One region of the Nonomuraea sp. NPDC001831 genome, then DNA from elsewhere that is predicted to be linked to it. Evidence: predicted binding sites of a transcription regulator. Region 1 holds the regulator's gene; each other region holds the start of a gene.
The links. The regulator HrcA, encoded in region 1, represses chaperone genes, less so after heat shock. The targets are predictions, from matches to a motif close to TTGGCACTCTCNNNNNGAGAGTGCCAA.

Region 2: a site for HrcA is predicted at 5,166-5,192, ahead of ACFYYW_RS11795 (DNA starvation/stationary phase protection protein). Genes of this name have one in related genera too.
Region 3: a site for HrcA is predicted at 3,281-3,307, ahead of groL (chaperonin GroEL). Genes of this name have one in related genera too.

What each region holds. Positions count from the first base shown of each region.
Region 1 is NZ_JBIATU010000003.1:928,999-939,263, reverse strand. It holds gene ACFYYW_RS15080 (hypothetical protein) at 1-69, shown strand, start outside; gene ACFYYW_RS15075 (MOSC domain-containing protein) at 181-813, shown strand; gene ACFYYW_RS15070 (glycoside hydrolase family 18 protein) at 929-2,173, opposite strand; gene ACFYYW_RS15065 (styrene monooxygenase/indole monooxygenase family protein) at 2,237-3,442, opposite strand; gene hemW (radical SAM family heme chaperone HemW) at 3,498-4,715, shown strand; gene ACFYYW_RS15055 (DUF4870 domain-containing protein) at 4,708-5,292, opposite strand; gene ACFYYW_RS15050 (DUF3097 domain-containing protein) at 5,406-6,230, opposite strand; gene ACFYYW_RS15045 (DUF456 domain-containing protein) at 6,248-7,111, opposite strand; gene hrcA (heat-inducible transcriptional repressor HrcA) at 7,268-8,281, shown strand; gene dnaJ (molecular chaperone DnaJ) at 8,293-9,435, shown strand; gene ACFYYW_RS15030 (16S rRNA (uracil(1498)-N(3))-methyltransferase) at 9,445-10,170, shown strand; gene ACFYYW_RS15025 (hypothetical protein) at 10,178-10,265, opposite strand, start outside.
Region 2 is NZ_JBIATU010000003.1:172,635-182,899, reverse strand. It holds gene ACFYYW_RS11815 (DoxX family protein) at 46-474, shown strand; gene mmuM (homocysteine S-methyltransferase) at 711-1,577, opposite strand; gene ACFYYW_RS11805 (VIT domain-containing protein) at 1,975-4,494, opposite strand; gene ACFYYW_RS11800 (helix-turn-helix domain-containing protein) at 4,491-5,156, opposite strand; gene ACFYYW_RS11795 (DNA starvation/stationary phase protection protein) at 5,273-5,740, shown strand; gene ACFYYW_RS11790 (alkaline phosphatase PhoX) at 5,991-7,013, shown strand; gene ACFYYW_RS11785 (TetR/AcrR family transcriptional regulator) at 7,098-7,691, opposite strand; gene ACFYYW_RS11780 (MMPL family transporter) at 7,824-10,016, shown strand; gene ACFYYW_RS11775 (helix-turn-helix domain-containing GNAT family N-acetyltransferase) at 9,973-10,265, opposite strand, start outside.
Region 3 is NZ_JBIATU010000020.1:27,665-37,929, reverse strand. It holds gene ACFYYW_RS41985 (HelD family protein) at 1-115, shown strand, start outside; gene ACFYYW_RS41980 (YbhB/YbcL family Raf kinase inhibitor-like protein) at 178-708, shown strand; gene ACFYYW_RS41975 (hypothetical protein) at 811-1,389, opposite strand; gene groL (chaperonin GroEL) at 1,542-3,170, opposite strand; gene ACFYYW_RS41965 (cold-shock protein) at 3,514-3,714, opposite strand; gene ACFYYW_RS41960 (MoaD/ThiS family protein) at 3,965-4,240, opposite strand; gene thrC (threonine synthase) at 4,266-5,498, opposite strand; SAM riboswitch class I at 5,512-5,652, opposite strand; gene ACFYYW_RS41950 (RNA polymerase sigma factor) at 5,733-6,287, opposite strand; gene ACFYYW_RS41945 (trehalose-6-phosphate synthase) at 6,319-7,743, shown strand; gene ACFYYW_RS41940 (MFS transporter) at 7,785-8,969, shown strand; gene ACFYYW_RS41935 (hypothetical protein) at 8,947-9,531, opposite strand; gene otsB (trehalose-phosphatase) at 9,628-10,265, opposite strand, start outside.

The DNA of each region.
Region 1 (10,265 bases):
CTGGCCGAGTTCGACGCCGACTCCCAGCTCGCCCGGGTGCCGCCGGAGCCCGGCGACAGGCGCGGGTGACGGCTCGGCGAACAGGCCGAATGGGCACATGTCCGTTGTTCTCCGTCGATAGGCCGAGAAAGCCGGAAAAATCGGTGCGCTCTGTGTCCGTCCGTCCGCTACCGTCGCGGCATGCGCATCCTCTCCGTCAACGTCGGGCGGTCGTTCGACGCGGAATGGGCCGGCAAGCTCGGCCGTACGGCGATCGACAAGCGGGCCGTGCCCCACCGGGTGGCGGTGCTGCGCAACGGCCTGGCCGGCGACGAGCGGGCCGACACGCCCAACCACGGCGCCCCCTCCCATGCCGTCTACGCCTACGCCCGCGAGGACTACGACTGGTGGCAGGGCGAGCTCGGCCGCGACCTGCGCGACGGCCGGTTCGGGGAGAACCTGACCACCGCCGGTCTCGACGTCAACGGCGCCCTCGTGGGCGAGCGGTGGCGCGTCGGCAGCGCCCTGCTGGAGGTCACCGGCCCGCGCATCCCCTGCGTGGTGTTCCGCAACTGGATGGACGAGCCGGGCTGGCTCAAGCGCTTCACGCGGGCCGCGCGGCCAGGGGCCTACCTGGCCGTGGTCGAGCCGGGCGAGCTGGGCGCGGGCGACGAGGTGGAGATCGTCTCGCGTCCGGAGACCGGGATGACGGTGGCGGACGCCTTCCGCGCCCGCCACGGCGACGCCGACGCGCTGGCCCGGGTGCTCGCGGTCCCCGGCCACGCCCCGGAATGGGACGAGCTGGCCGCACGGGCGGGCCGGGCGGACGGCTAGGGACCGCGCGCCCGGCACGGATGGGCGGCTCTCCAGACGGGCAGGGACCGCGCGCCCGGCACGGATGGGCGGCTCTCCAGACGGGCGGAGACCGCGCGCCCGGCCGGGCGTCCGTCTAGCGCAGGACGGTGTACAGGGCCGAGGTGAGGGAGGCGCGGGCGTCGTCCTGGTCGATCGACCACATCATCGAGCCGCCCAGGCCCTTGAGCCGGATGTAGGCCGCCTTCTCCAGCAGCGACGCCGGGTCGTCGTAGGACCAGAACTCGTTGCCGTCGTACAGCCACATCGCGCCGGTGCGCACGTCCCGGTAGCGCTTGCCGGGCTTGGTCGCCAGGTCCTTGTAGTCCTCGCTGCCCGGCCCCCACTTGCCGGCGGCCGGTCCGGTCGCGGGCTGCCAGAGGCCGTCGCCGCCGCCGGTCACGCCGGTCCAGCCCTGTCCGTACGCGGGCACGCCCACGACGATCTTGCGGCCGGGCGCGCCGCGCGACAGGTAGTCGCGGACGGTCTGGTCCACGCTGTACTTGACAGGGTTGGGGTCGCGCCGGTCGTTGAACAGGTTCCCGTTGTGCCCGGTCCGCGATTCCCAGGTGCCGTGCAGGTCATACCCCTGGACGGTGGCGAAGTCGAGCGACCGGAACACCCGGCGCACCTCGAACCCGGCGTCGATCTTCGCGGCGGCGGCCGGGAGGAAGGCGGTGAGCTGCGAGCTCGCCGAGAAGGCCCGGAGCTGGGCGCGCAGTTCCTCGACGAAGAGGGTGAAGTTGCGCCGGTCCTCGGGCCTGATCACGTTCCCGTCGTTGCCCGCCGAGCCCGGCCACTCCCAGTCCAGGTCGACGCCGTCGAACACGCCGGCGCCCGCGCCCGGCTCCAGGCCCGGCAGGTTGCCGCGCAGCCACAGGTCGACGCACGACCGGGCCAGCGCGGACCGCGACTCGGCGGTGAGCACGGCGTCGGAGAAGTACTTGGACCCGGTCCAGCCGCCGAGCGAGATCAGCACCTTGAGGCCGGGGTGCTTGGCCTTGAGCTTGCGTAGCTGGTTGAGGTTGCCGTTGAGCGCCTGGCCCGGCTGGTCGGCGACGCCGTCCACGCTCTGCTCGGCCGGCACCGGGCGCTGCCAGTCGGCCCAGGGGTCGGCCGAGTAGCAGGAGCCCTCGGCGTTGACGAAGCCGAAGGCGTAGTTGAGGTGGGTGAGCTTGGCGGCGGCGCCGCTGGTGTCCACGTCCTTGACGTGGTAGTTGCGCCCGTACACGCCCCACTGGATGAAGTAGGCGACCCGCTTGAATCCGGGATGGGCCTCGGCGGGCACGGACACCGCCGTCAGCCCGAGTAAGAGCGAGAGTGCGAGGACGATCTTCTTCACGGGCGCTCCTGGGGGGTGAACTTATAAGAAACTTTCCTATAAGTTGACGCGATCGTAGAACCGTCACCCCGTGCCGTCAACGACGCGCGCCACCTCCTCGGCGCTGGAGAACAGCCGCCACGCGCGCGCCGGGTCGCCGAACAGCGACAGCACCAGATCGGCCAGCTCCTGCCTGGTCGCGGCCGCCGCGAGCAGGCTGAGGACGTGCTCCGCCGGCGGCCGCAGGAAGGCGTTCGTCCACGCGACGACCGGCTCGGCCGCCACCCACATGCGCCGGGCCGTCTCCCGCGCGAACGCCGCGTCGTACGGCCCGCCCGCCGCGATGGCCTCGGCCGCGATCCAGGCGCAGGCCGAGCCCAGGTTCGCCCCCTGCCCCGTGATCGGGTCGTTGGTGACCCAGGCGTCGCCGATCGCCAGCGCCACGCCGCCGCCGGGCAACTCGGCCACCGCCTCGCGCACGACCGGCGTGATCGCGCCCTGCAGCAGGTCCTCCGGCCCGAGCAGCTCGAACGCGGCCGGATCGAGCTGCTCGGCCAGGCGCGGCGCGTGCTCGGGCAGCAGAGCGAGCAGCGTCTTGCAGAACTCGTCGGCCGGCACCCGGGCCAGCACGTCGAGCGGCCCGCCGGGGATCGCCTCGACCAGGACGCCGCCATGCACGCCCGACCGGGTCATCATCGCCATGGACAGGATCTCGCCGCAGCCGGGCGAGATGTTGAAGCCGAAGGCCGGCCCCGGGTCGAACCCGTGGAACAGGCCGGCGGCCAGGATCCGCTGCGGCGCCTCGTACGGCGACCACGCCGGAACGCGCGGGAACAGCTCGCGCACCGAGCGCCGCCCGGTGGCGACCACCATCAGCTCGTGGTCGCGCGACCAGCGGGCGACCTGGCCCGCGTCCGGCGGGAGGGGATCGACGACCAGCCGGCCGCCCCTGCCGGTGTAGTCGTCCATGAGCGCCGGCAGCAGCACCCGGAAGTCGACCCCGTGGAACGGCTCGCTCACGCGGCCGGTGAACTCCAGCGGCGGATCTCCCTTGATCGACAGGCGGCCGCTGACCAGCAGGCAGCCCGGGTCGAGGAAGTGCAGGCTGCCCAGCTCCCGCTCGCGGTCCTGCGCGCGGCCCATCCTGCCGACCGTGTTCGGCAGCCGCCCGCGGCCCAGGTCGGCCGCGTCGCCCTCGCTGTAGAGCGTGGTCGCGACGCCGAGCTGCTGCAGCCGCAGGGCCAGCGTCAGCCCGGAGATCCCCGCGCCCACGATTCCGACGCCCGTCATGTGCCGCCTCCTTCGATGGCTCTGAGCACATCCGTGAGCAGGCACACTGGATGACGTGCCATCCACCCTGCCCGACGGCGATCCGGCGCCCGCCTCCGGCGAGCTGCCCGACAGCGCGCTGCGCGGGCTCGGCGAGCGCCCGTTCGGCTTCTACGTGCACGTGCCGTTCTGCGTCACCCGCTGCGGCTACTGCGATTTCAACACCTACACGGCCGCCGAGCTAGGGCCCGGCGCCTCCCACCGCGACTACGCCGACACGGTCGTGGCGGAGGTGCGCCTGGCCCGGCGCGTGCTCGGCGACGCCGACCTGCCCGTGGAGACGGTGTTCTTCGGCGGCGGCACGCCCACGCTGCTGCCTCCCGAGGACCTGGCGCGCGTCCTGGCCGCGATCGACGCCGAGTTCGGGCTGCGGCCGGGGGCGGAGGTCACCACCGAGGCCAACCCCGAGTCCGTCGACCCCGCCTACCTCGACAAACTCCGTCAGGGTGGCTTCAACCGGGTCAGCTTCGGCATGCAGAGCGCGCGTGAGCACGTGCTCCAGGTGCTCGACCGCAGGCACACGCCGGGGCGTCCGGCGCGGGCCGTCAAGGAGGCGCGGGCGGCCGGGTTCGAGCACGTCAACCTCGACCTGATCTACAGCACGCCGGGGGAGTCCGACGACGACTGGCGAGCCTCGCTGGCCGCCGCGATCGAGGCCGGGCCCGACCACGTGTCGGCGTACTCGCTGATCGTGGAGGAGGGCACCAGGCTCGCGGCCCGCATCCGGCGCGGCGAGCTGCCGATGCCCGACGACGACGTCGCCGCCGACCGCTACCTGATCGCCGAGGAGATGCTGGCCGAGGCCGGTTTCTCCTGGTACGAGGTGTCCAACTGGGCCACCTCCGAGCAGGCCCGCTGCCGGCACAACCTGCTCTACTGGACCGGCGGCGACTGGTGGGCCGCCGGCCCCGGCGCCCACAGCCACGTCGGCGGCACCCGCTGGTGGAACGTCAAGCACCCGGCCGCCTACGCCCAGCGCCTGGCGGCGGGCGCCTCGCCCGCGCACGCGCGCGAGGTGCTCACCGGCGACGACCGGGCCGCCGAGCGGCTGATGCTGGAGCTGCGGCTGGTCTCCGGCTACCCGCTCGCCGAGGTCGCGCCCGGCGCGCGCACGTCCGTGGCGAGCGCGCTGGCCCGTGGGCTGCTGGAGCCGGAGCCGTTCAGGGCGGGCCGGATGGTGCTCACCCTCAAGGGGCGGCTGCTGGCCGACGCCCTGATCACCGAGCTCATGTGACCAGGCGGATGGCGAACGGGTAGCGGTAGTTCTCGCCCCGGTTGGTGGCGATGGCCGCCTGGACGTGGAAGATCAGCGACACGATCCAGATGATCGGGAACAGCAGCAGGCCGACCAGCACGATCGACAGCACCATCGCCACCGCGTAGCCGATGAACATCGTGATCTGGAAGTTCAGCGCCTCGGCTGCCTGGTCCCTGACATAGGGGGACTCGTCCTTCTTCATCAGGTAGATGACCAGCGGGCCGATCCACGAGACGAGCAGGCCCAGCAGGTGGGCGAGCATGGCCATCGTGGTGTCGTCGCTGCCGCGGCGCGGGCCGAACCGGCCGGGCACGTACGGCCCGGCGGGGTGGCCGTAGCCCTGCTGCCCGTGGCCCGGAGCTTGTCCGTAACCGGGGGGCCGGCCGTAGCCGGGCGGCGGGGGCACGTAGCGGGGCGGCGGAGGCATGGGGCCGGATTGCGGGCCGGGTCCGCTCGGCGGCTGCCGCCCGTAGTCCGGCTGGGAACCCGGCTGCTGCCCGTAGCCGAGCTGGGGGCCGGAGCCCTGGTCGCGGGGCGCGTCGTAAGGCGGCACGTCAGAACGCGGGACGTCAGAACGCGGGACGTCAGAACGCGGCATGTCAGAAGGCGGCACGTCAGAACGCGGGACGTCGGGGGTTGGGTCGTCGGCGGGCGGCGGGTCCTGGCTCATGATGCCTCCGTAACGAAGTCGATCAGTTCCTCGACCCGGCCGAGCAGCTCCGGCTCCAGGTCGGTGTAGGACGAGACGGCGCCCAGAATGCGCCGCCAGGCGTCCGCGGGCTCCATGCGCCAGCCCAGTGCGGCGAGCACGCCCTCCTTCCACGGCACCCCGCGCGGCACGTCGGGCCAGCCCGGGATGCGCAGCACGGACGGTTTGACCGCCTGCCAGATGTCGATGTATGGGTGACCCACGACGAGCACGTGCGGCGAGGTGATCCGGGCCGCGATCCGGCTCTCCTTCGACCCCGGCACCAGATGGTCGACCAGCACGCCGAGCCTGCGGCCCGGCTCGGGGGCGAACTCGGCCACGATGGCGGGCAGGTCGTCGACGCCCTCCAGGTACTCGACGACGACCCCCTCGACCCGCAGGTCGTGGCCCCAGATCTTCTCCACGAGCGCGGCGTCGTGCACGCCCTCGACGTAGATCCGGCTCTCCTTGGCGACCCGCGCCCGCAGCCCCTCCACGGCGATGGACCCGGACGCGCTGCGCCTGGGCCCCGCAGCCGCAGACGCAGCCGCAGCCGCGGCCGCCGGGCGCACCAGCGTCACTGGCCTGCCCTCCAGCAGGAACGCGGCCGGCGCGAGCGGGAACAGGCGGCGTTTGCCGAACCGGTCCTCCAGGGTGACGGCCTCCTTGTCGCAGGCCACCACGGCGCCGCAGAAGCCGCTGTCGGCGTCCTCCACGACCAGGTCGAGTTCGGCGGGCACCTTCGGGATCTTGCCCTTGCCCGGCCGCCGCCAATTACCCGCCAGCACATCACCCTCGTACACACGGGGACCGTAGCAAATCACCCGCTGACCGCAAGGCGCTTACGCGCGCCGCTGCGCCGGACGAGCACGACGACCGTGCCGACGATGCCGATGAGCAGGCCGGCGCCGGGGAACAGGAACAGCGCCGCCACCCCGCCGAACAGGCCGCCCGCCGCGGAGAGCACGTCCCGGCCCACGCCGAAGCGGGCCGACGACTCCTCCTGCGTGGCGCAGGTCAGCTGGTAGTCGCCCTTGGCGGGGGCGTTGACGGCGAGGATCTCCTGCCAGGTGGTGCCGCCGGCGCTGAGCGTCTGGGTGCCGGAGACCTTGACCAGCCTGGCCTGGGCCGGGCCGCCGGAGATCTCGCACTGGTAGTTGACCCGCGTGTCGGTGGCGATGTAGACGGCCGGGCGCTTGGCGGGGTCGATCGCGACCTTCACGCTTTCGCCCGACGCGAACGTGGTCGTCGGGGCCATGTCCGTGACGCTGCTCAGCACGCCGCCGGCGAACACGACCACGCCCACGACGCCCAGCACCACGGCGACCGCCCACACGACGGCGATCCACCACAGGCGCGGCCTGATCGCCTTGCCGTCGATCCTGGCCGGGAACTGCGGCTGCTGGCCGTACTGGTTGTGGGGGCCGTACTGGTTCGGCTGGGCGTACTGGTCGGGCTGGGCGTACTGGTTCTGCTGGCCGTACTGGTTCTGCTGGCCGTACTGGTTCTGCTGGCCGTACTGGGGCGGGGGGCCGTACGGGGCGGACGGCTGTTGCTGCTGGTAGGGCGGCTGGCCGGGCTGCTGCGGCTGGTACGGCGGCTGGGCGTGCTGGTTCTGCTGACCGTAGTAGGGACCCTGCCCCTGGGGCGGTCCGTACTGCGGGGGCTGGGAATTGTCGGTCATGCGGCAAGTGTGAGGCCTGTCGCTTGTAAGCCGCTAGCAACAGGATGGGACCTGGTGTTATCGCACCTTGTGGGCGAGAGCCGTACACTTGGCACTCGGGAACACGGAGTGCTAGACCTGTCGTTTCCCTGTTAGGCAGAGGCAGGAGGTGAGCACGTGCTCGACGAACGGAAGCTTGCGGTGCTCCGCGCCATTGTCGAAGACTACGTGTCCACCAACGAACCGGTGGGCTCCAAGGCGCTGGCAGAGCGCCACAACCTCAAGGTCTCCCCGGCAACGGTCAGGAACGACATGGCCGCTCTGGAGGAGGAGGGCTACATCACCCAGCCGCACACCAGTGCGGGCCGCGTGCCGACGGACAAGGGCTACCGCCTGTTCGTCGACCGGCTCTCGCAGGTCAAGCCCCTGTCGGGGGCCGAGCGGCGGGCGATCGAGACCTTCCTCGCCGGCGCGGTCGACCTCGACGACGTGGTCTTCCGCACCGTGCGGCTGCTCGCGCAGCTCACCCGGCAAGTCGCGGTCGTGCAGTACCCGACGCTGACCCGTTCCACGGTCAGGCACGTCGAGCTGGTCCCGCTCAACGACCGGCGGGTCATGCTCGTGCTGATCACCAACACCGGGCGCGTCGAGCAGCGCGTGATCGAGCTGCCCGAGGTGGTGGAGGACGACCGCATCGCCCATCTGCGCGCGGTGCTCAACTCCTGCCTCGACGGCTGCGGGCTGAGCAACGTCCCCGAACTGGTCGCCGACCTGCCCGAGCGGCTGCCCGCCGAGGACCGGCCCGCCGTGGCCACGATCCTGTCGGTGCTGCTCGAAACCCTCGTCGAACGCCATGACGAGAAGATCGTGTTCGCCGGCGCGGCCAATCTCGCGGGCGCCGACTTCGCCACCGGCCTGCGCGACGTGCTGGAGGCGCTGGAGGAGCAGGTCGTGCTCATGCGGTTGCTCGGCGAGACATCCACAGACACCCCGTCCGCGCTCACCGTGCGCATCGGCTCGGAAAACCCCTACCTTCGCGGCACGTCCATCGTCGCAACCGGATACGGTTCTGGCGACAACCAACTGGCCCGGCTCGGCGTGCTGGGTCCCACGAGGATGGACTACCCCGTGACGATGGGCGCCGTACGCGCGGTGGCACGCTACGTCAGCCAGATCCTGGCTGCATCTTAAGAGGTCGATAAGTGGCAAACAGCGACTACTACGCCACCCTCGGGGTGCGCCGTGACGCCAGTCAGGACGAGATCAAGAAGGCCTACCGCCGCCTCGCCCGCGAGCTGCACCCCGACGTGAACCCCGATCCTGAGACCCAGGAGCGGTTCAAGGAGATCACGCAGGCCTACGAGGTGCTGTCCGACCCGAACAAGCGCCAGATGTACGACCTGGGCGGCGATCCCTTCGGCGGCGGCGCGGGTGCGGGAGCGGGCGCCGGCGGCTTCGGCGCGGGTTTCCCCTTCAGCGACATCATGGACGCCTTCTTCGGCACCGCGGGCGGCACCCGCGGTCCGCGCTCGCGCGCCAGGAGGGGCCGCAACGCCACCATCCGGGTCGAGCTCGACCTGCGCGAGACGGCGTTCGGCACCACCCGCGAGCTGGTCGTGGACACCGCCGTGCTGTGCGAGGTGTGCCACGGCGCCGGCGCGGCCCCCGGCACCCACCCCGACACCTGCGACATGTGCAACGGGCGCGGCGAGATCTCCCAGGTCACCCGCTCGTTCCTGGGCCAGGTCATGACCTCGCGGCCGTGCCCCCAGTGCGGCGGCTTCGGCAGCATCATCCGCCACCCCTGCCAGGAGTGCTCGGGCGACGGCCGGGTGCGCACCCGCCGTACGATCAAGGTCCGCATCCCCGCGGGCGTCGAGGACGGCACCCACATCCAGCTCGCCGGCGAGGGCGAGGTCGGCCCCGGCGGCGGCCCGCCCGGAGACCTCTTCCTGGAGATCGTCGAGCGCGCGCACGAGATCTTCGAGCGGCGCGGCGACGACCTCCACTGCACGGTCCAGATCCCGATGACGGCCGCCGCGCTCGGCACGATCCTCGCCGTCGAGACGCTCGACGGCTCCGAGGAGATCGACGTGCGCCCCGGCACCCAGTCCGGCCAGGTCATCACCATGTACGGGCGCGGCGTGCAGCGGCTCAACGAGTCCGGCAGGGGCGACCTGCTCATCCACGTCAACGTCGAGACCCCGATGCGGCTCGACCAGACGCAGGAGGACCTGCTGCGCGAGCTGTCCAGGCTGCGCGGCGAGGAGCGGCCGCCGGGCAAGTTCGCCCCCGGCCAGCAGGGTTTCTTCTCCCGCCTGCGTGACGCCTTCAACGGCAGGTGACGATCACCCGTGACCGTCCCCGTGTTCCTCGCCGAGGACCTCGACGGCGCCGAGCTCACGCTCGACGGCCCTGAGGGGCGGCACGCGGCCTCCGTGCGGCGCCTGCGCGCCGGCGAGCGGGTCGACCTGACCAACGGCGCCGGCGACGTCGCCGAGTGCGTGGTGCGCGAGGTGTTCAAGGACGCGCTCGCGCTCGACGTGCTCGCCCGCTACACCGTCGAGCCGCCCGCGCGGCGGCTCGTGGTCGTCCAGGGGCTGCCCAAGGGCGACAGGGGCGAGCTGGCCGTCGAGATGATGACCGAGGTGGGGGTCGACGTGATCGTGCCCTGGGCCGCCTCGCGTAGCATCACGCAGTGGAAGGGCGACAAGATCGCCAAGGCGCTGGGCCGGTGGCGCTCGACGGCCCGCGAGGCCGGCAAGCAGGCGCGCCGGTTCCACCTGCCGCAGGTGGCCGATCTCGCCTCCACCGCCCAGGTCGAGGGGCTGCTGGCCGACGCGGCGCTGGGGCTCGTGCTGCACGAGGAGGCCGCCGAGCCGCTGTCGAAGGTGGCGCTGCCGCCCGGCGGCGACATCGTCGTCGTCGTGGGGCCCGAGGGCGGGGTCTCGGAGGAGGAGCTGCGCAGGTTCGCCCCGGCCAAGGCGGTGCCCGTGCTGCTCGGGCCCACCGTGCTGCGCACCTCCACGGCGGGGGTGGCGGCGGCGGCCGTGCTGCTCGCGCGCACCGGGCGCTGGTGATCCAGGCTCAGGGTGTGGTGTGCGGCACGTCCACCAGCGGGCTGCTCAGGTCGCTCGGGCCGGTGGGCGGGTCGTCCGGCGGGCACTCGTCGGAG
Region 2 (10,265 bases), 760 kb from region 1:
CGGTAGAGTGGTTGTTCAAATCTGAACGACTCCCTTGGAGGGTCCATGATCGACCGGGCGCGTCCCATCGCCCTGCTGCTGGCCAGGATCGCCGTCGGCGTGATCTTCCTGGTGCACGGCTACCAGAAGTTCGCCGACATGGGCATCGCGGGCACCACGAAGTTCTTCGAGTCCGCGGGCATCCCGCTGGCCGGGGTGGCCGCACCGGCCGTGGCGGTGCTGGAGGTGGCCGGCGGGATCGCGCTGATCCTCGGCGCCGCCCTGCCGATCGCGGGCACGCTGCTGGCCCTCGACATGATCGGGGCCATCGTGTTCGTCCACGGCTCCAGCGGCTTCGGGGCCGGTGAAGGGGGCTACGAGTTCGTCCTCGCGCTGGCGGCGGCGAGCCTGGCGGTGGGATTCACCGGCGGCGGCGCCCTGGCGCTCGACGCCTTCCTCGGCCGCCGTCGCACCACGGCTCCGGCGACCGCCTAGCGGCCCGCCCGTACCGGCCGCTCGCGGCCCTCGCGCGCGCCCACGCCCGTGGCGCGGCGTGCGCGGGGGTCCCGCGGCCGGGGCTTCGTCCGTACGGCGTGCGCGCGTCGTGGGGGCGGGGCTCCGTCCGTACGGCGTGCGCGGGCGGACGGCCAGGGCTTCGTCCGTACGGTGTGCGGGGGAGTCCTGCGGCCGGGGGGTTCCGGTGTGATGGTGACGTCTCGGCGGGCCGGGCGTCAGGTCAGGTGGGCGCGGATCTGCCTGATGTGCTCAGGGGTCGTACGGCAGCAGCCGCCGATCAGCGACGCCCCCGCGCGCTCCCACTCCTTGGCGGCCAGGCCGTACTCCACCGGGTCGGACAGGCCCAGCCACCGGCGCTGCTCGGCGTCCCACGTCTCGCCCGAGTTCGGGTAGACCACGACCGGCAGGCCGCCGGACAGGCGGGCGACCAGCCCGGGGATGTGCCGCGGCGCCGTGCAGTTGACGCCTACCGCCACCACCTGCGGGTTCCCGGAGAACAGCGCGGCGGCCCGGTCGATCGGGGTGCCGTCGTTGATGCGCTCGGCGTCGCGGCAGGAGAAGCTCACCCACGCCTTGACCCCCGGAGTGGAGGCCAGCAGCGCGGCCAGCGCCCGCGCCTCGGCGTAGGACGGGATGGTCTCGCAGGCCAGCAGGTCGGCCCCGGCGGCGGCCAGGATCTCCCAGCGCGGACGGTGCCAGGCCAGCAGGCCGTCTTCGTCGAGGTCGTAGTCGCCGGTGTACTCGGCGCCGTTGGCCAGATAGGCGCCGTAGGGGCCGACCGAGGCGGCCACCAGGCCGTGGCCGGCCTCGTCGCGGGCCTGCCCGGCCAGCTCGACCGACAACCTGATCAGCCGCTCGGCCTCGGAGCGGTCGAGCCCGCGGCGCTGGAAGCCGGGGATGGTGGCCTGGTAGCTCGCCGTGGTGGCCACGTCGGCGCCCGCCGCGTAGTAGTCGGCGTGCACCCGCCTGATCAGCTCGGGCTGCTCCAGCAGCAGGCGCGCCGACCAGAGCTCGTCGCGCAGATCCGCGCCGAGCGACTCCAGATGCGTGGACAGGCCGCCGTCCAGGACGAGTGTGCTCACCCGTCCAGAATAGGAGGCCGCGGGGGATGGTGGCACATGAGAATGGCACGCCTTTTCCCGGGGACGCCTGAATATCGCGGCCGGGATATGACCGGGCGTGGAATTCATAATGGGTGCTCGCGGGTGCCGGGGTTTTCCGTGCGCCGGTACGCGGATGTGCCGGGTCGTCCGCGGCGCCGGGGCTTGTCGGGTGGTCCCGCAGTCCCACGGACGCCCGCCACCGGCCCATTGCGCCGGGCCTGCAGCTCGTCGAGTTGATTAGGCGGTGAAATCGGCAAAGAATCCAGAATTCCCGCCTTTGGCGGAAACGGCGGTTCTGAAAACGGCGCCACCGCCGACCCCTGACACCCGGCAGCGCTGCGGGGTGGCGCAGCGCGGCCGGGGTGTCAGGTGAGCGTCAGCCGCGTTTCCAGAAGGGGCGGTGGCGCTTGCCGGGCTCGGGGTCGCCCGGGGCGAGCGGGCCGTCCCCGGGGAGCGGGTCACCGGGAGCGACGGGGTCCTCCGGGAGGGCGGGGTCCTCCGGGCGGGCGGGGTCGGCCGGGACGCGGTCGGCGGGGGCGCCGGTGAGGGCGGCCAGCGTTGCGACGGCGTGGTCGTGCAGGGCGCGGAGGTCCGTGCCGGGACGTTCGGCCGCCTCCAGATCGGAGGCCAGCGTCGCCAGCGCCTCGTTCCCGCCCAGGTACGCCGCCAGCGCCGCCAGACGCGAGCCCAGGTCGGCCAGGTACGGCGCGTCCGGCACGCGCATCGCCCTGAGCCGGTCGAGCTCGGCCTTCAGTTGCGGCCGGACCGACTCCAGCCGGAGCGCCGGACGCGGCGACGACGGAGGCGCGAACTTCGGCGAGGCCCCGGGCCCAGGGCCGCCACCGGAACCGGGCGCGGACGGCGCCCCGCCGCCGGGCGCGGACGGCGAAGGACCCGCGGGGCCGCCCGCCAGAGGCGGGGCCGGGAAGGGGGCGTCGGCCGGGGCGGGGCCGCCGAGCGTAGGCGGCGCGCCGAAGCCCCGGTCGAAGCCCTGGTCGAGAGACGCCGGGGCCGGCGGCATCATCCGCGGAGCGCTCGCGGGACGCGCCATCGTCATCGCCTGCGCCACGAACCGCCCGCCCATGGACGGGTTCGGCGGCAGCTCCCACCCGCTGGGCGGCTCGACCGGCTGGATGACCCGGTGCTCGGGCGCGCCCTCCGCGACCTGCCGCGTGTCGATCGCCACGTACGCCGTGAACCTGCACAGCACGCCGTTCTCCAGCGAGACCTCGACGATCCGCGGCTCCAGGCCGTGCTCGCCCATGGCGTACCGGTCCTCCAGCTCACGCAGGTGGGCGCGGGCCCAGACGGCGCGCAGGGCGGGGCTGCCGGTGGTCACCCCCGTGACCCGCTCCTCCCACGGCCCCCCGGCCGACGTGCCGCGCACGGTGACGGCCTCGGCGCCCTCGCGGCACCGTCCGTACACACGGAGCGGGACCCCCGGGAAGATCGAGCCGAGGTGGGTCACCGAGCCGGGCTCGGTCTCCAGCCCCTTCAGGGACAGGTCCGTCACCAGCGGCGCGCCGATCCTGCGGTGGATCTGCTCCATCGCCGCGTCGAGCCGGTCCTCGGACTCGACCAGCTCGCACCGGCCGGCGCCCAGCCCGGCGAGCCGGCCGAGGAAGCCGGCGTTCACCGCCCGGTCGATGCCGACCGTGTGCACCCGCATCGCCGACAGCGCGCCGCCGGCCTGCTCCAGGATCTGGTCCTCGTTGCCCACCTGGCCGTCGGTGACCAGCACCACCACCCGCTCCCTGTCGCCGGGCGCGCCGAGGAGGGCGATGGCGCGGCGCAGCGGTTCGAGCAGCTCGGTGCCGCCGCGCGCGTCGACCCGCGCCAGGTGCTCGACCGCGCGGTACCGGTTGCGGTCGGACGCCTCCACCAGCCCCTCGAACGCCGTCTCCACCACCGAGTCGAACGTCAGCACGTTGAAACGGTCGTGCGCGGTCAGCGTGTCGACGATGCGCGCCGCCGCCCGCCGCGCCGCGACCATCTTCCAGCCGCCCATGCTGCCCGAACGGTCGAGCACCAGCACCACGTCCCGCGGCGCGCGGGCGGCCTGCAGGGCGGGCGGGACGACGGTGAGCGCGAACGTCCCCCGCCCGTCGAGCTGCAGGGACGTGGACGCCTCGAACGACAGCCGCAGGATGAAGTCACGGTCGAGGCGCTCGCCCGGACGCAGGCGCACGGTGTGGCCGTCCTCCTCGACCACGTGCAGGCTGGAGGCCAGCTCCCGCAGATCGAGCCCGGAGGCGTCGACGCGGGCGGTGAGCGAGAGCCGCACGGGGCTGGGGAAGCCGGGCAGCAGCACCGGCGGCGTGATCCTCGACGCGTCGGGCACGGCGTCGGTGTCCGGCGCCACCCCGGAGCCCGCCGGGTCGCCGTCGAGCGGGGTGCCCGGGACGTACCGGGGGGCCACGACGAGCGGGAACCGGAAGGTCGCCGCGCCGTCCTCGTAGGGGAGGGGCTGGCTCATGGTCAGCCGGACCGAGACGCGTTCGCCGGGCAGGATGTTGCCCACCCGGATGGTGAAGACGTCGGGCCGGTCCTCCTCGGCGATGGCCGCCCGCCGGCCCTCGCGCAGCGCCTGGTCGTAGTCGGCCCTGGCCTGGCCGCGCTCCTTCAGCACGCCCTCCACGACCCGGTCGTCGGCCTCCATCCGGAACCCCGTCACCGCCGCCCGGTCGGGCAGCGGGAAGACGTAGGTCGCCTCCAGCGTGACGTCGAACGGGTTGCGGAACCCCTGCTCGACCTCGACCCCGGCGACGAGCCCGGCGATGTCGGCGCGGACGTCCACGCTGTCCAGCGGCAGGTTGCCGCGCTCGGTCAGCAGCGCGCCGAACCCGGCGTCCGGCACCGGCAGGCACCGTGCGGGCTCCAGCGAAGTGATCTTCACAGCAGTCTCCTCTCTACGAGCACCGCGAGCAGCGGCCCAGCCGCCGCCAGCACCGCCTGAACGTCGTCCTCGGACGGAGGGCGCCCCCCGTCCCACACCACCCGCACCCCGTCCGCGAGCACGACCCCGGCGACCGGGCCGCCCCCGGCACGCGCCGCTTCCGCGTCGGCGGGGCGTTCGCTCCCGGCCGGGGCGGGGCGGACCGGCCGTTCGGCCCAGAACCTCTCACGGCCCGGCTCGCCGCCGGGCGTCCCGTTCGCCGTCGTGGCGATGACGGACGCGGGCCCCGCGAAGCGCGGGCCGTCCGGCGGGGAGACGGGGACCGCCCGCCCCTCGGCCGCGGACGGCACGTCGGCGAGACCGGCGGCCGCCGCCAGCGTGGCGTTCGTCGCGCCGGCCAGCGCCGTCTGGATCTCGGCGATCGAGTGCCCCGCCGCCTGCATGCGCTTGACCGCCACCAGTTGCAGCAGGTGCCGCCGGCCGTAGCGGGCGATCCTGCCGCGCCGGGTCAGGGGCGGGTCCACGAGGCCGATGGTGGTGTACCACCTGATCAGGCGTTCCCCGGGCACGTCGCGGACCCGGCCGTTGACCGGCTGCGCCCCGGCGCGCAGCGCCCGCGCCGCGTGCTCGGCCAGCTCGCCGATGGTCCAGGTGTCGCTCATACCTCCACAGTGACACTGTCACTATTACACTGTCAACAAGGGAAAGATCGGAAGAATCCAGCCCCGGATGACGTTCTAAATAGGCGAAAGCACCACTGAAGGGGAGGAAATACGACATGGCTACGATCACCGGTCCGCTCTCGGGCGAAGCCAAGAACGCCGTCGCCGAAGCCCTGCAGGGCGCCCTGGTCGATCTGATCGATCTGTCGCTGATCGCCAAGCAGGCGCACTGGAACCTCGTCGGCGCCCATTTCCGCCCGATTCACCTTCAGCTCGACGAGCTGACCGACCTGGCCCGTACCCATATGGACACCATCGCCGAGCGCGCGGTAGCCCTCGGCGTGAACCCCGACGGGCGTTCGGCGACCGTCGCCAGGTCCACCCAGCTCCAGCAGCCCGAGCGCGGCTGGCTGGAGGACGGCAAGGTGGTGGCGACGATCACTGACATCCTCGACGGCATCAGCAAGCGCATGTACGACCGCATCCGCGCCACCGACGAGGCCGACCCCGTCAGCCAGGACCTGCTCATCGCCGTGACGCAGGACATCGACAAGCAGCACTGGATGTTCCAGGCCCAGCGCTGACCGCGCGCGGCCGCCGGCCGCACCACCCGAAGAGCCCGGGCACGACCACAGTGCCCGGGCTTTCGTGTGTCCGCCCCCGGGGTGGGCGATCTTCCGCCCAGTGGGTACGGACTGTCCCGCATCGTCCAGGGGCCCGCGGCGATCTCACGCCACGACGGAGCGCGGGGTTTGCGCAGAGTTTGATGTCACGAGTCCTTGCCATTCATGTCGGTGCGGTCGACTAGCGTGGCACCTAGAGGGAGGCCCCACGATGTCCCACAAGACTCTCCTCCGCACGGGCCCGCTCTTGCAGGGCGGCATCAGCCCGTACGGGCCGCTCACGCCGGCGTCCGCCGACGGGCTCGCGCTGCCGCCGGGCTTCACCGGCCGGGTGGTGGCCCGGTCGGGCGACAAGGTGGCCGGGCTCACCTGGCACGCCGCGCCCGACGGCGGCGCCTGTTTCCCCGACGGCGCCGGCTGGATCTACGTCTCCAACTCCGAGCTGCCCCTGCTCGGCGGCGCCTCCGCGCTGCGCTTCCACGCCGACGGCTCGGTCGCCGACGCCTACCGCATCCTGTCCGGCACCGACCTCAACTGCGCGGGCGGCGCCACGCCGTGGCACACCTGGCTGTCGTGCGAGCTCGGCGACCGCGGCCGCGTCTTCGAGTGCGACCCCTACGGCGCCCGCGCGGCCCGCCCCCGCCTGGCCATGGGCCGCTTCCGGCACGAGGCCGCCGCCTGCGACCCCGAGCGGCGCGTCGTCTACATGACCGAGGACGAGCACGACGGCTGCTTCTACCGCTTCCGCCCCGGCGACTGGGGCGACCTGACGGAGGGCACGCTGGAGGTGTTGTGCGCGTCGGGCGGCTGGCGGCCGGTGCCGTCCCCGGCCGCGCTGCTCACCGCGGCCCGCCACCAGGTCGAGGACGCCCGCCACTTCGACGGCGGTGACGGCTGCCACTACGCGGGCGGCGTCTGCTACTTCACCACCAAGGGCGACACCGGCCTGTGGGCCTACGACGCCCACACCTCCACGCTCGACCGGCTGTGCGAGGGCGTGCGCGCGATCACCGCCGCCCCCTCGGGCGACCTCTACGTGGCCAGGGAGACCACGGAGATCGACGTCATCGCGCCCGACCGGGCCGTCACGCCGTTCCTGCGGCTCACCGGGCACGAGGGGGCCGAGCTCACGGGGCTGGCGTTCTCGCCGAGGGGCGACCGGCTCTACTTCTCGGCCAGGCGCGGCCGCACCGAGGGCCACACCTTCGAGGTCAGCGGCCCCTTCCGTCCCTGATCGCAGGCTCAGGTCAGGTAACGGCCCCTTCCTCCCGTGATCGCAGGCTCAGGTCAGGTAGCGGCCCCACCCGTGATCGCGGGCTCAGGTCAGGTAGCGGACCAGCATGAGCTTGAGCTCGGCCACGAGCTCCGCGCCGCGCTCGGGCGTCGCCGGCCCCAGCATGGGCAGCACCGCCTTCACCATGGCCAGCGCCATCGTCGCGTTGAGCAGCGCCCGCTCCTGCGGCAGCTCGGGCGAACGCCGTCGCAGCAGCGCCGCGATCCGCTCCGCCAGCGAGGCGTGCATGCGCTGGGAGGCCGCCGCGAGCCGGTCGCCGGTGGCCGACCCGTACAGCAGCGACCAGTACGCCGGTGAGTCGGCCTTGAACGCCACGCTCTCGTCCACGAGCTGCCCCACCAGTGTCTCCAGCGGGACGTCCGGGGTGATCGCCGCCAGCCGGGCCGCCCAGAACTCGTCCCGGTCGTCGGTGTAGCGGGACACCAGGCCGTCCAGGATCTCCTCCTTGTTCCGGAAGAACTGGTACAGCGACCCGGGGGAGAGCCCCGCCCGCGCGGCGACCTGGTTCGTCGTCATGTCCGGGTAGCCGACCTCGGCGATCACCGACTCCGCCGCGTCGAGGATCTCGGCCATCCGCTTCAGGCCGCGCGCCTGCCTGCGGACCGTGCGTTCAGGCATGGGTCACCTCGTTGACAAATACGAGCATTTACTTGTATTTCTGGGTTCGACAGCGAAACACGAGTAGTTTACCGAGTTTTCGGGAGATCCCATGCGAACCTGCCCATCAGGCCCGGCGCGGGCGGTGCCCGCATGGCCGTGAACGTCGCCACCCGGGGCCCGCGCGCCGCCGCCGAGCCGCCGCTGCGCAGGCTGGGCCACCTCCTCGTCCGCCGCCGCCGGCTCGTGCTGGCCCTGTCCGCGCTCCTGCTCGTCGTCGCAGGCGTCCTGGCCGCCGGTACGGTCTCCCGCCTCTCCCTGGCCCGCTTCGAGGCGCCGGGCTCGGAGTCCGACCGGGCCCAGGCCGAGCTCGCCCGCCGGTTCGGCGCCGGCAGCCCCGACCTGGTCTTCCTGGTCACCCCCAGGTCGGGCACCGTCGACGACCCCGCGGCCGAGGCGGCGGGCCGCGCCCTCACCGACCGGATCGGCCGCTCGGACGGCGTCGCGGAGTCCTCCTCGTACTGGACCAGGGGCAGGCCCGCCACCCTGCGCAGCAGGGACGGCCGGCACGCGCTGATCGTGGTGCGCGTCCCCGGCGACGCCGACCACGTGCGGGCGCGGGTGCTGCCCGCGCTGGTGCCGCGGATCGTCGGCGAGCAGGGCCCGCTCCAGGTACGGGCCGGCGGAGGGGAAGAGGTGTTCCGCGAGACCGTGCCGCTGGCCAGACAGGACTTCGTCCGGGCCGAGCTGGTCATCTTCCCGCTGGCGTTCGTGCTGCTCTGGCTCTACCAGCGGCGCGTGACGGCCGCCCTGGCGCCGATCCTGGCGGGGGTGCTGGCCATGGTGGTGGGCCTGGCGCTGCTGCGCGGCGTCCTGGTGTTCGCGGAGGTCTCCACCTTCGCACTCAACCTCACCCTCGCCATGGGCCTCGGGCTCGGCATCGACTACTGCCTGTTCGTCGTCCAGCGTTTCCGCGAGGAGGTGAGCGCCGGACGCGACCGCGCGGCGGCCGTCGCCGGAGCCGTCGAGCACGCCGGGCGCACCGTGCTGTTCAGCGGACTCACGGTGGCCGCCTCGCTGACCGTGCTGTTCGCGCTGCCCTTCGACTTCCTGCGCTCCTTCGCTTACGCGGGCATCGCGGTCGTGGCCGGCGGCCTGTTCGCGGCGGTGATCGTGCTGCCCGCGGTGCTGGCCGCGGCCGGCGGCGCGATGGTGCCCAGGCCGGGGCGTCCCGGGCACGGCGGAACGGAGGCCCTTGGAGCCGGGTTCTGGCACGGCCTGGCCGTCCGGGTCATGCGCCGGCCGGTGGTGTTCGGCGGCCTGGCGGCGGCGCTGCTGCTGGTGCTCGCCTCGCCGTCCCTCGGCCTGCGCTTCGGCACGGCCGACGATCGCATCCTGCCGCCGGAGGCGTCCTCGCGGCAGACCCAGGAGGTCATCCGGCAGACCTTCCCGGCGGAGGAGACCGACGCCGTCCAGATCGTCTCGACGGGCGCGGCGCGGGCCGCCGACGTCTCGGCGTACGCGATGCGGCTCTCTCAGGTTCCCGGGGTCGCCCAGGTGGACTCGGCCGCCGGCGCCCACGTGGCCGGGCGGCGCGTCGGCGACGGCGACCCGGCCCGCTTCCGCGGGCCGGGCGCGTGGTTGTCGGTGGTGCCCTCCGCCGAGGCGCTGGCCGGTGACCCCGTCCGGCTGGTGGAGTCGGTACGGGCCGTGCCGCCGCCCTTCGAGGTCCTGGTCGGCGGCTATCCCGCCGAGCTGGCCGACTACCGCGCCTCGGTCGTCGACCGCCTGCCGCTGGTGCTGGCGCTCATGCTGGGCCTCACGTTCGCCGTGCTGTACCTGATGACCGGCAGCCTGGTGCTCCCGCTCAAGGCGACCTTGCTGAACGTCCTCAGCCTCGGCGTCATGTTCGGCGCCGTCGTCTGGGTCTTCCAGGAGGGCCACCTGGCGGGCCTGCTCGGCTTCACCCCGACCGGCACGCTCGACCCGAGCATCCCGATCCTCATGCTCTGCGTCGCCTACGGCCTGTCGATGGACTACGAGGTCTTCCTGCTGTCCAGGATCAAGGAGGAGTACGACAGGACGGGCGACACCGGGCAGGCCGTCGCCGCCGGCATGCAGGGCGGCGCGCCCCTGATCACCGCGGCGGGCGGCATCCTGGCGCTCACGTTCGCCGCCTACGCGACCGCGCGGGTGGCGTTCGTGCAGATGCTCGGGGTGGGCATGGCCGTCGCGGTGCTGGCGGACGCCACCGTGATCAGGGCGGTGCTGGTGCCGAGCCTGATGCGCCTGGCCGGGCCGCTCAACTGGTGGCCGCGAGGTCGAGCGACCACATCTCCTCGGTGACCTCGGCGCCGTTCTCCACGCCCCGCTCCGCCGACTCCAGCTCGAACCCGGCCGCCTGGTAGATGCGCCGCGCGCTCACCAGGCAGTCGCGCGTCCACAGCTCGATCCGCCGGTAGCCCCGGTCCCTGGCGTGGCGCAGGCACTCGGCCACCAGCCGCCGCCCGATCCCGAGACCCCGCGCCGACGGCTCGACCAGCAGCATGCGCAGCTTGGCCGTCGTGTCGTCCTGGTGCACGCAGAACACGCACC
Region 3 (10,265 bases), on a different contig from region 1:
CATCGTCGAGGCCGAGCCCCGCGGCCTGGCCCGCCTGTACGTGGTCCTGACCCGTGCGGTCACCTCGCTCACGGTGCTGCACGACAGGCCGCTCCCGGCGCAGCTGGCAACCTGACGGAGGGCGGGCACGGCCGCTTCTAGGATGGCCTGAAGGAGCTGTCAACCTAGGAGGATGCCGTGCCCGCACCGCTTCCGCATGAACACCTGCCCCCGGTCCCCGCGCTCGTGGTGGAGAGCGACGACATCCGCGACGGCGAGCGGCTGAACGACCTCCACGTCTTCGACGACTGGGGGATGACCGGCGGGAACGTCTCTCCCCAGCTGCGCTGGTCGGGCGCCCCCGAGGGCACCCGCGGCTACGCCGTCACCTGCCACGACCCCGACGCCCCCACCGGCAGCGGCTTCTGGCACTGGGTGCTGTTCGACCTGCCCGGCGACACCACGGAGCTGCCCAGGGGCGCGGGCACCGGCCCCGACTTCAAGGGCCTGCCCGCCGGCGCCGTCCACGCCCGCAACGACTACGGCACCAAGGACTACGGCGGCGCCGCTCCCCCGCCCGGCGCCCCCCACCGCTACGTCTTCACCGTGCACGCGCTCGGGGTCGACGAGCTGGGCGTCGACAGCGACGCGAGCCCGGCCGTGGTCGGCTTCAACATCACCGCCAACACGCTGGCCCGCGGTCACGTCGTCGCGCACTTCGGCGTCTGAGACCGGCACAACACCGCGGCGAAGGCGCCCCGTTCGCGTTCGGGGCGCCTTCGCCGTGGTGCCGCGTCGGGTTCAGGTACGCCCGGCGCCACCAGACGGGGTTCAGTCGCCCTGCACCAGTTCGTCGGCGAACGTGAAGTCCATGGGGGCGTTGGACGACCGGTCCTCGCTCTCGCCGGCCGACCGGCCCTCGAAGGCGTCCGCGACGTCCTCACGCTCGCCTGACATGTCCTGGCCCTCGTCCGCGACGTCCTCGCGCTCGCCGGACACGTCCTGGCCCTCGTCCGCGACGTCCTCGCGCTCGCCGGACATGTCCGCGCCTTCGTCCGTGGCGTCCTCGCGCCAGTCGGACATGTCCTGGCCTTCGTCCGAGGTGTCCTCGCGCCAGCCGGACCTCTCGCCGGCCTCGTCCGACGTCCTGTCCTCGCCTTCCTCCGACGACCGGTACTCGCCCTCCTCCGACATCTCCCCGCGCTCGTCCTGCGACGTCCATCTCGACGGCGAGGCGCAGTAGTCGCGGTCGTACAGTTCCAGGTAGCCCGCGCAGTAGGGCACGTCGACGTACTCCAGGGCATCGTCCAGGTAACCGTGGTCGTCTGCCTGGGCGGGCATCGTCATGGCGGCCGCGGCGGCCACCATGACGGCTCCGAGCCCGAGAACGCGCGCGGTGCGGGAATTCATGTAACTACTCCTTTGTGCGGTGAATCGTCACTTCGTTTCGTTACTTTCCGTAGTCAATAACTACTAAACGTGACGGGTTCGGACACAACAAAAGGCGGCCGGATCCGTGGAGATCCGAACCGCCTTCTGATGCGTCAGCGACCAGGCGAGGCCTAGAAGTCCATGTCGCCGCCGCCGGGCATGCCGGCCGGAGCAGCAGGGGTCTTCTCGGGCTTCTCGGCGATGACGGCCTCGGTGGTGAGGAAGAGCGCCGCGATGGAGGCGGCGTTCTGCAGCGCGGAGCGCGTCACCTTGGCCGGGTCGATGATCCCGGAGTCGAACATGTTGACGTACTCGCCGGAAGCGGCGTTGAGGCCCTCGCCCGGGGTCAGGTTGCGCACCTTCTCCACGACGACGCCGCCCTCGAGGCCCGCGTTGACCGCGATCTGCTTGAGGGGCTCCTCAAGCGCCTTCTTCACGATCGCCGCGCCGGTGGCCTCGTCGCCGTTGAGCTCGAGCTTGTCGAACGCCTTGGCGCCGGCCTGCAGCAGCGCCACGCCACCGCCGGGGACGATGCCCTCCTCGACGGCCGCCTTGGCGTTGCGCACGGCGTCCTCGATGCGGTGCTTGCGCTCCTTGAGCTCGACCTCGGTCGCCGCGCCGGCCTTGATGACCGCCACGCCACCGGCCAGCTTGGCCAGGCGCTCCTGCAGCTTCTCGCGGTCGTAGTCGGAGTCGGTGCGCTCGATCTCGGCGCGGATCTCGTTGACCCGGCCGGAGATCGCCTCGGCGTCACCGGCGCCGTCGACGATGGTGGTCTCGTCCTTGGTCACCACGACCTTGCGGGCGCGGCCGAGCAGGTCGAGGGTGGCGGTCTCGAGCTTGAGGCCGACCTCCTCGGCGATGACCTGACCGCCGGTCAGGATCGCGATGTCGCCCAGCATGGCCTTGCGGCGGTCGCCGAAGCCCGGGGCCTTGACGGCCACGGAGCGGAACAGGCCGCGGATCTTGTTGACCACCAGGGTCGCCAGGGCCTCGCCCTCGACGTCCTCGGCGATGATCAGCAGCGGCTTGCCGGACTGAACGACCTTGTCGAGCAGCGGCAGCAGGTCCTTGTTGGCCGAGACCTTGCTGTTGACGATCAGGATGTACGGGTCTTCGAGAACGGCCTCCATGCGGTCGGAGTCGGTCACGAAGTACATCGACGTCATGCCCTTGTCGAAGCGCATACCCTCGGTGAGCTCGAGCTCCAGGCCGAAGGTGTTGCTCTCCTCGACGGTGATGACGCCTTCCTTGCCGACCTTGTCCATCGCCTCGGCGATGAGCGAGCCGATCTCGGGGTCGGCGGCGGAGATGGAGGCGGTGGAGGCGATCTGCTCCTTGGTCTCCACGTCCTTGGCCAGCTTGGAGAGCTCCTCGCTGACCCGCTCGACGGCGGCCTCGATGCCCTTCTTCAGGGCCATCGGGTTGGCGCCGGCGGCCACGTTGCGCAGACCTTCGCGCACCAGAGCCTGGGCGAGCACGGTGGCCGTGGTGGTGCCGTCGCCGGCGACGTCGTCAGTCTTCTTGGCGACTTCCTTGACCAGCTCGGCGCCGATCTTCTCCCACGGGTCCTCGAGCTCGATCTCCTTGGCGATGGAGACGCCGTCGTTGGTGATCGTGGGAGCGCCCCACTTCTTCTCCAGCACGACGTTGCGCCCCTTGGGGCCCAAGGTCACCTTGACGGCGTCGGCGAGCTGGTTCATACCGCGCTCGAGACCGCGCCGGGCGTCCTCGTCAAACGCGATCATCTTGGCTGCCATAAGGCTAGACCTCCCAGATGCAGGGTGGCGTGTCCTGGACCGAGCCGACGCCCGCGACGGCATAGGCCTGCATCTCCGTTCGGCAGACCCCATCGTCTCGATCCGAGTTGTTGGCACTCTGCCACACAGAGTGCCAACGAACTGTTTAGCACTCTACCCTGCCGAGTGCAAGCCACGGGCACCCCACCCCAGCTCATCGGGCAGGTCATCGGGTGCGCCGGTTCGTACGGCGAGCCGCCCCTGAGGCGCGGCCCGCCGTGCGAAGCCGACGGAGGAAACAGTGGCGAGCCCGTACGGACTGCGCTGCCGCACGTCCCGCCTGGTGCATACCAGCGAGGGTGAATCAGACCGTGCGGACGGACTCCGCCTGCGGCCCCTTCTGGCCCTGCGTGATCTCGAACTCGACGCGCTGTCCTTGTTCGAGAGAGCGGTACCCGTCCATCATGATCGCTGAGTAATGGACGAATACATCCTTACCACCGTCTACCGCGATGAAGCCGTAGCCCTTGTCCGCGTTGAACCACTTGACGGTGCCCTGCGCCACTTCCGACTCCTCTTACTGGGCTCGCAGATCTCGCCCATTCCTTCGCGAGACCCGTAATCGCCTGACTTTTGGGAAAATCAGCCAGACGATCGCCCTCGACCATACCTGTGGCACGGGGTTTGGCAACAGAGTCAACCGACAAAACGCTAATTTCATCGAAGGCTGAGTCGTTCGAGGTTGAATTTGGTTCTAAAACAAGAAGGCGCCCACAAGGGGCGCCTTCAAGAGTCGGTGGTTCGGGGTTCGGCGGTCAGCCGCCCGCGACGGCGGGGATGATGGAGATCTGAGCGCCTTCAGGGGCGGGAGTGTCCAGTCCCTCGGCGAAACGGACATCCTCTTCGCCAACGTATACGTTGACAAAACGACGAATCTTGCCCGATTCATCCAGAATTCTCGCGCCGATCCCCGGGTAGTCGGAGTCGAGCTTGGCGAGAACGTCACGAAGAGTCGCCCCTTCGCCACTCACCTCGGCGTTACCCCCGGTGTAAGTGCGCAGAATGGTGGGAATCCGCACAGAAACGCTCATGGTTTTTGTTGCCTTTCCTGGATTGTCAGACAGTCGCGCGGAACGCGTCGAGAGAGGGCCGGATCACGGCGGTGGGCCGCGCGTCGTCGCTGATCGCGTCGAGCGTCTTGAGGCCGTCGCCGGTGTTCAGGACCACGGTCTCGGCCTCGGGGTCGAGCCTGCCCGTCTCGACGAGCTTCTTCAGCACGCCCACCGTGACGCCGCCGGCGGTCTCGGCGAAGATGCCCTCGGTGGAGGCCAGGAGCTTGATGGCGGCGACGATCTCGGGGTCGGTGACGTCCTCGACGCCCCCGCCCGTGCGCCGGGCGATGTCCAGCACGTACGGCCCGTCGGCGGGGTTGCCGATGGCCAGCGACTTGGCGATCGTGTCCGGCTTGACCGGCTGGACGACGTCGTGCCCCGCCTTGTACGCCGTCGAGACCGGCGAGCACCCGGCCGCCTGGGCCCCGAACACCTTGTAGGGGGTGTCCTCGACCAGCCCGAGCGCGATCAGCTCCTTGAAGCCCTTGTCGATCTTCGTGAGCTGGGAGCCGGAGGCGATGGGGATGACGATCTGCTCGGGCAGCCGCCAGCCGAGCTGCTCGGCGATCTCGTACGCGAGCGTCTTGGACCCCTCGGCGTAGTAGGGCCGCAGGTTGACGTTGACGAACCCCCACCGCTCGCCCAGCGGGTCGCCGATCAGCTCCGAACAGAACCGGTTGACCTCGTCGTACGTGCCGTCGATGCCGATCAGCCGGCCGCCGAACACCCGGGCCATGGCGATCTTGGCCGCTTCGAGGTCGGCCGGGATGAACACGCACGCGTCGAGGCCGGCCCGCGCGGCGGCGGCGGTGACCGCGCCGGCGAGGTTGCCCGTGGAGGAGCAGGAGAGCGTGTGGAAACCGAAGTTCCTGGCCGCCTCGACGGCGATGGCGACCACCCGGTCCTTGAAGGAGTGGGTGGGGTTGCCCGAGTCGTCCTTCACGTACAGGGAACGGATGCCGAGCGCCTTGCCGAGGTTGCCGGCCTTGACCAGCTTCGTCCAGCCCGGGTTCATGTTGGGCTTGCTCGCCACGTCGGCGGGGACCGGGAGCAGGTGGCGGTAGCGCCAGATGTTGGCGGGGCCGGACTCGATGTCCGCGCGGGTCACCTGGCCGAAGGAGTAGGCCGCTTCGAGCGGCCCGAAACACTCCAGGCAGGCGAAGCTGGGACCCAGGGGGTAGCGCGTGCCGCACTCGCGGCAGGACAGAGCGACGGCAGGACCAAAGTCGAGCGACATGAAGCGAGGCCTTCCCTCATCTTCGCCCGCGGCCACCTTGACCGCGAACCGGAATTGGCACCTTGTCCCGGTCGGCCTCGCCAGGTCGCGAGCACAAGCCGGGAGGGTTGCCGGGGCTTCGCAGGGCCGGTCCCTCCACCCCTCTGGATGAGCAATATTCAGTTGTTCGAAAAGGACTCTACCTTCTCAAGTGGTGGAAACGACCACCCGTCTCAGCATGCGAGAGAACGCGTCTCACCGATAGTCCTCCCCGAGGACTCCCTGCACGTACTTGCGGGCCTGGTGGATGCGGGACTTGGCGGTGCCGAGCGGGATGTTGAGCTGCTCGGCCACCTCGCTGTAGTCGAGCTGGACGATGTCGCGCAGCACCAGCGCCTGGGCCAGGTCGGGCTTGTCGGCCTCCAGCGCCTCCATCGCGTCGAGCAGGTCGAGCCGCGAGCCGGCGATCACGCTGACCCGCCGCGCGTCCGGCTTCTGCATCGGCAGCTCCTCCGACGTCTGCTCGGCGGCCCTGCGCTTCAGCGAGCGGTACGTGGTGCGCGCGCAGTTGGCGGTCACGATGTGCAGCCAGGTGCTGAACCTGGCCCGCCCCTCGAACCGGCCGATGTTGCGCGCCACGGCCAGCAGAGTGTCCTGCGAGGCTTCTTCCGCGTCCTGGTGATAGGGCAGGATCCGGGCGCAGTGGCGCATCACGTCAGGCTCGATCCTGGCCAGGAGCTCGCCGAGCGCGCGATGGTCTCCGGCCGCGGCCGAGCGGGCGAGTTCCTCGGTTAGCTCATCTAGCGCCATAGCTGGGATCCTATGGGCGAAGGGAGCCCAAATGAACAGCGTTCTCGTGGCGTCCAACCGCGGGCCGGTCTCCTTCACCGTCGACGACGACGGTGAGCTGACCATGAAACGCGGTGGTGGCGGCCTCGTCTCGGGCCTGTCGGGGGTGGCCAAGGAGCACGGCGTGCTGTGGGTGTGCGCCGCGCTGTCCGACGGCGACCGCAGCGCCGTGCGCCTGGCCCCGGGGGGCCGGCTCGACCGCGGCGGCTACGACACGGGCGCCCTGCGCATGCTCGACATCCCCGCGGCCACCTTCCACCGCGCCTACAACGCCGTGGCCAACTCGACCCTGTGGTTCGTCAACCACCTGCTGTACGACATCCCCAACTCCCCCAGTTTCGGCACCAGGTTCCGGCGCGAGTGGGAGTCCTACCGCGACTACAACGGCGCGTTCGCGCTGGCGCTGGCCGAGGAGGCCGGGCACGGCGCCCGCGTGATGGTCCAGGACTACCACCTGACGCTCACCCCGGCGATGCTCCGCGCCGAGCGGCCCGACCTGCGCATCGCCCACTTCAGCCACACGCCGTGGGCGCCTCCCGAGTACTTCTCCCTGCTGCCCGACGCGGTGACCGGGGAGGTGCTCGACGGCATCCTGGGAGCCGACCACGCGGGCTTCCTCACCGCCCGGTGGGCGGCGGCGTTCATGGACTGCTGCGAGGCGCTGCTGGGCGCGCGGGTGGACCGCGCGGCCCGCACGGTCACCCACGAGGGCAGGACGACCCGCGTCGGCGTGCACAGCCTGGGCGTGGACGGCGCGGCGCTGTGGGCGCGGGCCTGCGAGCCCGACGTCGAGTCGCACATGGCCGCGCTGGCCGAGCAGGTGGCCGGACGCCGGCTGATCGTCCGCATCGACCGCACCGAGCTGTCCAAGAACATCGTGCGCGGGCTGCTGGCCTACCGGGAGTTCCTGGCCGCCCATCCGGAGTGGCACGGCAAGGTCGTCCACCTGGCCTTCGCCTACCCCAGCCGGCACGACCTGCCCGAATACCGCGAGTACACCGCGTCGGTGCAGCGCTGCGCGCGCGAGATCGAGGACGAGTACGCCACCGAGGACTGGGACCCGGTCATCCTCAACGTCAACGACGACTACCCGCGCTCGCTGGCCGCCTACCGGCTGGCGGACGTCCTGCTGGTCAACCCCATCCGCGACGGCATGAACCTGGTCGCCAAGGAGGGGCCGGTCCTGTCGCCGCGCTGCGCCCTGGTGCTCTCGCGCGAGGCGGGGGCGGCCGCCGAGCTGGGCCCGTACGCGCTGGTGGTCAACCCCTACGATGTGAGCGGCACCGCGGACGCGCTGCACGAGGCGCTGGTGATGCCCGAGGACGAACGCCGGCGGCGCCGCGACCGGCTGCGCGAGGCGGCCACCGCGCTGCCGCCGCACCAGTGGCTGGAATCCCAACTCGACGCCCTGCTTTAACATGAGAAGTCGGGTTCACTGCCAATGACGGAGGCTGCCGGGTGTCGACGGTCTCAGTGCCCATCAGACTCGTCCGGGACCGTCCGACCTGGCTCATCTACTTCCTGCTCGGCACGTTCGCCACGTTCGTGTACGGCCTGAGCGCCGCCCTCCCGCTGCTGCGCGCCGACCAGCGCACCACGGCCACCGTCGCCGGGCTGCACGGCACCGCCATGGCGGTCGGCACGATCGGCGCCGGGCTCGCGCTCCCCCTGCTCACCAGGCTGCTCGGCCGGCGCTCGACGTGCTGGTTCGGCCTGGCCGGGATGAACGCCGGCGTGCTGCTGGTCATGGCCACCTCCGCGCTGCCCCTGACGCTGCTCGGCTACGGCCTGGCCGGCGGCTTCGGCTCGGTCATGCTCTACGCGGCGATGGCCGAGCTCAGCGACCACCAGGGGGCCGCCGGGCCGGCCGCGCTCAGCGAGGCCAACGCCGTGGGCGTGCTGGTGGGGATGGTGGCGACGTTCGTGCTCAGCCAGGTGGCGCAGAGCGCGCTCGGCTGGCGGGCCGCCCTGCTGGTCACCCCCGCCGTCAGCGTGCTGCTCGCGTTGTCGCTGGGCCGCTCCTGGCCCGCGCCCCGGCGGGCCGGCGGCGGGCGGGGCGACGCGGTCGCCGGGCAGGCCGTCCCGGCGCGGGAGGGTGGCGGGTGGCGCTTCCATCTGGCCGGGGGCGTGCTGTTCTGCTGCGTGGCCCTGGAGTTCTCGTTCAATCTGTGGGCCGCCGACCTGTTCGCCCTCAGGACGGGCGTGCCGGTGGCCGTCGCGGCGACCGGGCTGACGGCGTTCGTCAGCGGCATGGCGGCGGGCAGGTTCGCCGGCGCGCAGCTCGCGCTGCGGCTGCCGGCCACGCCGCTGCTGGCCGGCGCTCTGGGGCTGATGGCCTTCGGCTGGGTGCTGTTCTGGGCGAGCACCGCGCCGGTCCTGTCGTACGTGGGGCTGGCGCTGAGCGGGCTGGGCGCGTCGCTGCAGTTCCCGCTCGCGCTGAGCACGCTGATCGCCGCCTCCGGCGACCGGGCGGACCGGGCGGCGGCCGCCTCGCCCGTGTGGGCGGGCGCCGCCATGGCGATCGGCCCGCTGCTGCTCGGCGCGCTGGCCGACGGCTACGGCACCGGGAACGCGTTCCTGCTGGTGCCCGTGGTCATCGGCCTCGCGGTCGCCGGGGTGCTCATCTCCAGTCGGCGTACTTGAGCGTGTCGGCCAGGCCGGGCGTGTCCCACTGGTCGACGACGAGGATCTGGCTCTTCGGCAGGTACCACTCGCGCTGCGTGAAGCGGGCCTTGACGCCGCCGCCCGAGTAGCTGACGCAGGTCGCCTGCCAGGCGTTGTAGGCGGCCTTGTGCCCGGCCCCCATCTGCCGGTAGCCCCTGGTGACCTTGGGGCCGACGACCTCGCCCCACTTGCGGTTGATCGGGCACGGCTGCACATCGCTGGCCGGATAGTACGGGTTCTTGCCCGTGTAGGGCCCGAACCCCTCGGCGCCCCGCTTGATCGCGCCGGGGCCGAGGACGTAGAACGCGTCGCACTCCGGCGAGCCCCAGCCCTGCGGCTTGGCGCACCGGCCGGTCACCACCTGGACGACGTCGCCGCCCTTGCGGTGGACCACCCACTCGATCGGGATGTAGAGCGTCAGCCCGCCGCGCAGCCTGAGCTGCTGGGCGGGGGCGGCGGAGGCGGCGCCGGGGACGGCGAGCACGGCGGCCAGGGTGGCCAGAGCCGCGGCGGAGGCGGCGGCGAGAGATCGTCGTGACATGCGCACCACCGTAGGACCCGCCACTTGCAGCCCAATCACGAACGGCTGAAAGCCGCGAGCCGGCCCGAAGCGAGCCGGCTCACGAACGGCTGGACCCTACGGACGGGTGAAGGCCGTCGTCAGCTCCCGCAGCAGCGCCACCACGCCGTCGGGCCCGTCGACCACGATGTCGGCCCGCTCGGCCAGCGCGGTCACCTCGGCCGAGCCGCTGCACACGGTCACGCCGGGCAGCCCCGAGGCGCGGACGGCGTCGAAGGCGGCCAGGTCGCCGAGGTCGTCGCCGACGAACATGACGGACCTGGCGTCCCGCTCGGCCAGGAACAGCCCGAGCGCGTGGCCCTTGTCCATGCCGGGCGGGCGCAGCTCGAGGACCATGCGTCCGGGCTCGATCACCAGGCCGTGTTTCCCGGCCAGCTCGGCCAGCGGCTCGCGCAGCACGGCGAGCGCGCCCTCGGGGTCGGGGGCGCGCCTGGTGTGCACGGCCACCGCCCTGCCCTTGTCCTCGATCGCCACGCCGTGCAGGCCGAGCGCGTCGAGCAGCAGGGGCAGCTCGGCCCGCACGCGCGGCACGCCGGGTGGCGGCGGCGGCGCCGAGACGCGTCCGTGCTCCCACCGTTCGAAGCCGTAGTGGCCGAGCACCACGAGGCCGGGCACGTCGGCCAGGCCGGGCCCGAGTTCGAGCGCGGTGGCCGCCGGCCTGCCGGTCACGATGGCCACGGCGCCGACGTGCGCGC